3 regions of the Pseudomonas azerbaijanorientalis genome follow, and region 2 is predicted to be linked to each of the others. Evidence: predicted binding sites of a transcription regulator. Region 2 holds the regulator's gene; each other region holds the start of a gene.
What was found. The regulator sigma-54, encoded in region 2, starts transcription at its own class of promoters, with help from an activator protein. The targets are predictions, from matches to a motif close to ANTGGCATNNANNTTGCTNT.

Region 1 (2,266 bases), 1.1 Mb from region 2:
CACCACGGTGCCGCCGGCAAAGTCCAGAACGCCCCAGTCCCACATCAGGCCGCCGTTACCGGACCAGACCATGTGCGCAATCGGCGCGTAAACCAGGGTGAACCAGATGCCCATGAAGACCAGCATCGCGGAGAACTTCATCCGCTCGGCGAAGGCACCGACGATCAGCGCCGGCGTGATGATGGCGAAGGTCATCTGGAAGGTGATGAACACCGCTTCAGGGAACAGCGCCGCAGGACCGGTCAGACTGGATGGTGTGACACCGGCAAGGAATGCCTTGCCCATGCCACCGAAGAACGAGTTGAAGTTGACGACGCCCTGCTCCATGCCGGTGGTGTCGAACGCGATGCTGTAGCCATAAATGACCCACAGGACGCTGATCAGACCGGTAATGGCGAAGCACTGCATCATCACGGAAAGAATGTTTTTCGACCGCACCATGCCGCCGTAGAACAGCGCGAGGCCGGGAATGGTCATGAACAGCACCAAGGCTGTAGAGGTCAACATCCAGGCAGTGTCGCCAGAGTTGAGGACCGGGGCCGCCACTTCGTCTGCCGCCAAAGCAAGGCTGGGCATTACGATGGACAACAGGGCTCCTAGCCCTGCGAATTTACGCAGAGTCATATTGTTTTCTCCTGGGGCGTTGGGTTTGTGGCGGCTTAGATAGCGTCGGTATCGGTTTCGCCGGTACGGATGCGAATCGCCTGTTCCAGATTGACCACGAAGATCTTGCCGTCACCGATCTTGCCGGTGTTGGCAGCCTTGGTGATGGCCTCGATTACCCGGTCCAGATCCTTGTCGTCGATGGCGACGTCAATCTTCACCTTGGGCAGGAAATCGACCACGTATTCCGCGCCGCGATACAGCTCGGTGTGACCCTTCTGCCGACCAAAGCCTTTGACTTCAGTGACGGTAATGCCCTGCACGCCGATCTCGGACAGCGACTCGCGTACGTCGTCCAGTTTGAACGGCTTGATGATGGCAGTGACTAGCTTCATGAAAACTCTCTCCCGAATTGGTGGACTTGCCCCAGGAAAACAAACCCGTCTCAAGTCTAAGCGCAGTGCCTGGCTTTGTAACGCATCGTCGGCCTTACCTGCCCGTCCGACGCCAGCTAACCGCTCCTTGCGAAGCACTCCCCGTGATTCGCCTGGCGCACTGCATTCGTCACAGCGACTGCATCAGTGCATGGGTCACCAGCATCTAAGCAGAAAGCTTGCCATCTCCACAAAACTGACTGTTTTCAAGCCTTTACCGGCGGATGGCGGATACTTCGCGACAACACCCGGCACGTTACGCACAACAACGGTGCGACGCCGTCCATCCCGATGCGCGAAAACCGTGCACCCTTTGCCCGCGCAAATGACTATAGACACTGCGTGATACACTGCCCGTTATTGTTTCCAGGACATTGCCCATGCTCGCGCCAAAAGACTTCCTCGACGCCCTGACCGGCACCGCCTCCCGCCTCTTCAGCGGTGACACGCCGCTGCCGAAAGCCGAAATCGAAAGCCAGTTCAAAATGTTGCTGCAGAGCGGCTTCAGCAAGCTGGATCTGGTGAGTCGGGAAGAGTTCGATAGCCAGATGGTTGTACTGGCACGCACGCGGGCGCGGCTGGAGGCTCTTGAAACGAAGGTCGCGGAGATGGAAGCGAAGCTCAATCCGCCAACCGAGTAACCCATCAATCCCGCTTTGAAACACAGCCCCCTGTAGGAGCTGCCGAAGGCTGCGATCTTTTGATCCCAAGCCCCGCAAAAATCCCGGCAACGTCCTACAAACATCACGCCGCCGTCCGATTGCGCCGCCAGGTATCCGGTCTCTAAGCTCATCCCCGCTGAATGTTCAGCACTGGGTTTGGCGACCTGGAAAAACCCCGACGCACTACGACCACATTCGAAATAGGGAGTTTCTCCCCATCTTGAGTTATGGCAGCTGTGCGTGGGAGACCTTAAGGTCTGCCGGTTTTTCGGGCGTCACCGGTTCGCCAACCCGCGCATGGCTGCCACCCTTTTCGTTTGGCGACGATCAGAGGCAGTTTCTCTTCACTCGACCCCGAGAACTGCACGATGGAAGAAAACTACCTAACCCCCCAGATCTTCACCCGCCACAAACTCCACCTCCACGCCCTCCTAATACAAAACCAACCCTGGTTCAGCGCCCGTGACCTGGGCCGATTACTCCGCATTCACCTCAACGACCGCCAACTCCAAAAACTCGATCCCGACCAATACCAAACCACCCAAACCCTCATCTACGGCCGCATCG
Region 2 (2,266 bases):
ATGCTTTTTGAGTTGTTTATCCAGCTTGTCGGTGAGTGCATCGATCGCAGCGTACATATCGGTATGTTCCGCATTGGCGACCACTTCATTCCCGGGAATATGCAGCGTGGCTTCGATTTTCTGCTTCAGCTTCTCGACGGTCATCGTGACCTGCACGTTAGTGATCTTGTCGAAATGTCGCTCCAATCGTTCGAGTTTTTCGCCGATGTAGGTGCGAAGAGGTTCGGTCACTTCCAGTTGGTGTCCACTGATGTTGACTTGCATACAGCTTCTCCTTCGTTGCCAGTGCATAAAGCGGTAGATCAGATGATCTACCACTGGAACGCTGTGGCGTGGCTCTACATCAACCGCTTGCGTTCGCTCGAAGGCGCGATCCCGAGGGATTCGCGGTACTTGGCGACGGTGCGGCGAGCCACCTGAATGCCTTGTGCCTCCAGTAAACCAGCGATCTTGCTGTCACTCAACGGCTTTTTCTGATTTTCCGCGGCAACCAGTTTTTTGATGATCGCCCGGATCGCCGTGGACGAGCATTCGCCGCCTTCGGAGGTGCTTACGTGACTGGAAAAAAAGTATTTCAGTTCATAAATGCCCCGGGGGGTGTGCATGAACTTCTGGGTCGTTACCCGCGAAATCGTCGACTCATGCATGCCGACCGCTTCGGCGATGTCATGCAGGACCAGCGGCTTCATGGCTTCGTCGCCATATTCGAGGAACCCGCGCTGATGCTCCACGATCTGGGTGGCAACCTTCATCAGGGTTTCATTGCGGCTCTGCAGGCTCTTGATGAACCAGCGGGCCTCCTGCAACTGATTGCGCATGAATGTGTTGTCGGCGCTGGTATCGGCGCGGCGCACAAAACCGGCGTACTGGGCGTTGACCCGCAGCCGTGGCACCGACTCCTGATTCAGCTCTACCAGCCAGCGCTCGTTGTCCTTGCGTACGATGACGTCAGGAACGACGTACTCGGCTTCGGTGGACTCGATTTGCGAACCCGGGCGCGGGTTGAGGCTCTGGACCAGCTCTATGACCTGGCGCAGCTCATCTTCCTTGAGCTTCATGCGACGCATGAGCTGGCTGTAGTCGCGGCTGCCAAGCAGGTCGATGTAATCGGTGACAAGGCGCTTGGCTTCGGCCAGCCAAGGGGTCTTGGCGGGCAACTGGCGCAATTGCAGCAGCAGGCATTCGCCCAGATTGCGTGCGCCGATGCCGGCCGGCTCGAATTGCTGGATGCGGTGCAGGACGGCTTCGATTTCGTCCAGTTCGATGTCCAGTTCCGGGTCGAAGGCTTCGAGGATTTCCTCGAGGGTTTCGTCCAGGTAGCCCTGATTGTTGATACAGTCGATCAGGGTCACCGCGATCAGGCGATCGGTGTCGGACATCGGAGCCAGGTTCAGTTGCCACAGCAAGTGGCTTTGCAGGCTTTCACCGGCCGAGGTGCGGGTGGTGAAGTCCCACTCGTCATCGTCATTGCTGGGCAGGCTGCTGGCGCTGGTCTGGTAAACGTCTTCCCATGCGGTGTCGACGGGGAGTTCATTGGGGATACGCTCGTTCCAGTCACCCTCATCGAGGTTGTCAACCGTCGGGGCGCTTTCCTGGTAGGAGGGTTCCTGGATATCGGTGTTGGGCTTTTGTTCGGCGTTGTCGGCCAAGGGGTCGGAATTGTCGAAGTCGTCGCCTTCTTCCTGGCGTTCGAGCATCGGATTGGACTCCAGGGCCTCCTGGATTTCCTGTTGCAGGTCCAGGGTCGACAATTGGAGCAGGCGGATGGCCTGTTGCAGCTGAGGTGTCATCGTCAGCTGCTGGCCCATTCTCAAGACTAGCGATGGTTTCATGGCAGGGGCTTAACACCTTATTCGCCGGCGCACATGCGCCATCCACTACAGGGCGCCGGGGCGCCAAACATAAGCAAATTATATGCCTGAAACTGAAGGATTTGCCTAGAGCGCTGTAACAATAAAAAACTATAAATTTGTGTTGCGGTGCTGCCCATGTTGGGGGCTGAACGCGCAGGTTCGCATCAGGCCCGATGAATCGCGAGACCGGTGCCCGGGCGCCTTGCCTGGGCACAGCTCAGCGTTTACAGGCGGAACTCATGGCCCAGGTACACTTCCTTCACCAGGTCGTTGGCCAGGATGGTCTCTGCGTCACCTTCGGCAATCAATTGGCCGTCATTGACGATATAGGCGGTTTCACAGATATCCAGGGTTTCACGAACGTTGTGGTCCGTGATCAGCACGCCAATGCCTTTGGCCTTCAGGTGGTAAAT
Region 3 (2,266 bases), 2.8 Mb from region 2:
TTGGTTCCGCCACCCTGGGAGGAGTTGACCACCAGGGAGCCTTCGCGCAGGGCGACACGGGTCAAGCCGCCGGGCACCACCCGGGTTTCACGACCCGACAGGACAAACGGCCGCAAGTCGATGTGGCGTGGCGCAATACCGTTTTCGACAAAGGTCGGACAGGTCGACAGCGACAGCGTGGGTTGTGCGATATAGGCATGGGGCTTGGCGATGATGCGCGCGCGGAAGGCTTCGATTTCCGCCGCCGTCGCCGCCGGCCCCACCAGCATTCCGTAACCGCCGGAGCCCTGGGTTTCCTTGACCACCAGTTCTGGAAGATTGGCCAGCACGTGGGAAAGCTCAGACGGATTTCGGCACTGCCAGGTCGGCACGTTCTTCAGGATCGGTTCTTCATCGAGGTAGAAACGGATCATGTCGGTCACGAACGGATACACCGATTTGTCGTCCGCCACCCCCGTGCCGATGGCATTGGCCAATACCACGTTGCCGGAACGGTAGGACGACAGCAGCCCCGGCACGCCGAGCATCGATTCCGGGTTGAAGGCCAGCGGATCGAGGAAGGCGTCGTCGAGGCGACGATAAATCACGTCGACCGCTTTCGGCCCGTCAGTGGTGCGCATGAAGACCTTGTCGTCACGCACGAACAGGTCCGCGCCTTCCACCAGTTCCACACCCATTTCCCGCGCCAGAAACGCATGCTCGAAGAACGCACTGTTGAAGCGCCCCGGCGTCAGCACCACCACGCTGGGGTTATCGATGGGGCTTGAGCTTTTGAGGGTATCGAGCAACAGGTTCGGGTAGTGATCGATGGGCGCGATGCGTTGCGCCGCGAACAGTTCGGGGAACAGGCGCATCATCATCTTGCGGTCTTCGAGCATGTAGCTGACGCCGCTCGGTGTGCGCAGATTGTCTTCGAGCACGTAGTAGGTGCCGTCGCCGTCGCGCACCAGGTCGACACCTGAGATGTGCGAGTAGATATCGCGGTGCAGGTCCAGCCCCTGCATCGCCAACTGGTACTGCTCGTTGGCCAGCACCTGCTCGGCCGGAATGATGCCGGCCTTGATGATGCGTTGCTCGTGATACAGGTCGGCGAGGAACATGTTCAACGCCTTGACCCGCTGGATGCAGCCGCGCTCGACGACCCGCCATTCACTGGCGGGAATACTGCGGGGGATGGTGTCGAAGGGAATCAGGCGCTCTGTGCCCTGCTCGTCCCCATAGAGCGTGAAGGTAATCCCGGCGCGATGAAACAACAGATCGGCCTCGCGTCTCCGTTGTGCCAGAAGCTCGTCAGGCGTCTCGGCCAGCCAACGGGCAAACTCCCGATAATGCGGGCGGACCTGGCCGCCGGCATCGTACATCTCATCAAAATAGGTGCGGATCATGCCGTACTCCTTGTCACTCGGACGTCCAGACCTTCGCAAGGCCCGTGCCAGCGGCATAAACGCTTTGATATCAATCAGTTGGATAATCAATGCGCAAGTACCGCACCATTCCTGTGCGGCAAATGCTCCAATCTGATCGCCCCCGCTTCATTGCAAGGCGTGGCTATCGCCTATCACCAGCATAGCCAGAGTTGATTTCACTGCCCGGTAACAGGTGCGGATAATCTAGGCATTAGCTGAAAAGCACACCGAACTTCCCTTTTAGCCGCCTGCTCAGGCGGCTTTTTTTTGCCTTGTTGAAATGTTGAGAATCAAAATCAAAAGATCGCAGCCTGCGGCAGCTCCTACAGGCCATAAATGAAAACGGCCAACCCGAAGGTCAGCCGTCAATGCCGGTTGTCACTGTTCATAAGCCTATGCGAGTCGCCCTCGTACCTCCTGTTTCACACCCCAGCCTTCGATGATGCCGCCCAACGGCTCGACAACCGCTTCGAAACCCTGTTCGAAGTCGCCGATGTCGTCGTAGGTGGCATACATGACTTTGCACAACTCCAGCGCCCAGGCGCCATCGTCGCGCACACTGACTTGCGCATCCAGGGATTCACCACGGTGGAAATGACCTGCCGCCCTGCGTGCCCGCTCCTCATCCGGGAAAATGGCGTAGAACTCGATGGGATGAAACCGTGAAAAGTCAAAACCGCCTTCTTTCATGCGGCGCAGCACGCTGCTGCTGATGTCTTCTTGATAGGCTGTGCTCATGAAACGTCCTCCTCAAAACGATGGATAGACTTTCCGTACTCCCTCACCCGCAACCGAACAGCGCGAGCGACGGCAAACGATGTGCCGGCGGGAAACAAGCATGGAGCTGACAAGACCAGACC

Region 1: the regulator sigma-54 is predicted to act here: its motif matches at 1,205-1,224, upstream of glnK (P-II family nitrogen regulator).
Region 3: the regulator sigma-54 is predicted to act here: its motif matches at 1,418-1,437, upstream of KSS91_RS20005 (circularly permuted type 2 ATP-grasp protein).

The regions. Positions count from the first base shown of each region.
Region 1 is NZ_CP077078.1:6,218,085-6,220,350, forward strand. It holds gene KSS91_RS28015 (ammonium transporter) at 1-624, opposite strand, end outside; gene glnK (P-II family nitrogen regulator) at 660-998, opposite strand; gene KSS91_RS28025 (accessory factor UbiK family protein) at 1,418-1,678, shown strand; gene KSS91_RS28030 (BRO-N domain-containing protein) at 2,068-2,266, shown strand, end outside.
Region 2 is NZ_CP077078.1:1,093,480-1,095,745, forward strand. It holds gene hpf (ribosome hibernation-promoting factor, HPF/YfiA family) at 1-264, opposite strand, end outside; gene KSS91_RS04730 (RNA polymerase factor sigma-54) at 339-1,832, opposite strand; gene lptB (LPS export ABC transporter ATP-binding protein) at 2,078-2,266, opposite strand, start outside.
Region 3 is NZ_CP077078.1:4,511,760-4,514,025, forward strand. It holds gene KSS91_RS20005 (circularly permuted type 2 ATP-grasp protein) at 1-1,385, opposite strand, end outside; gene KSS91_RS20010 (ribonuclease E inhibitor RraB) at 1,800-2,144, opposite strand.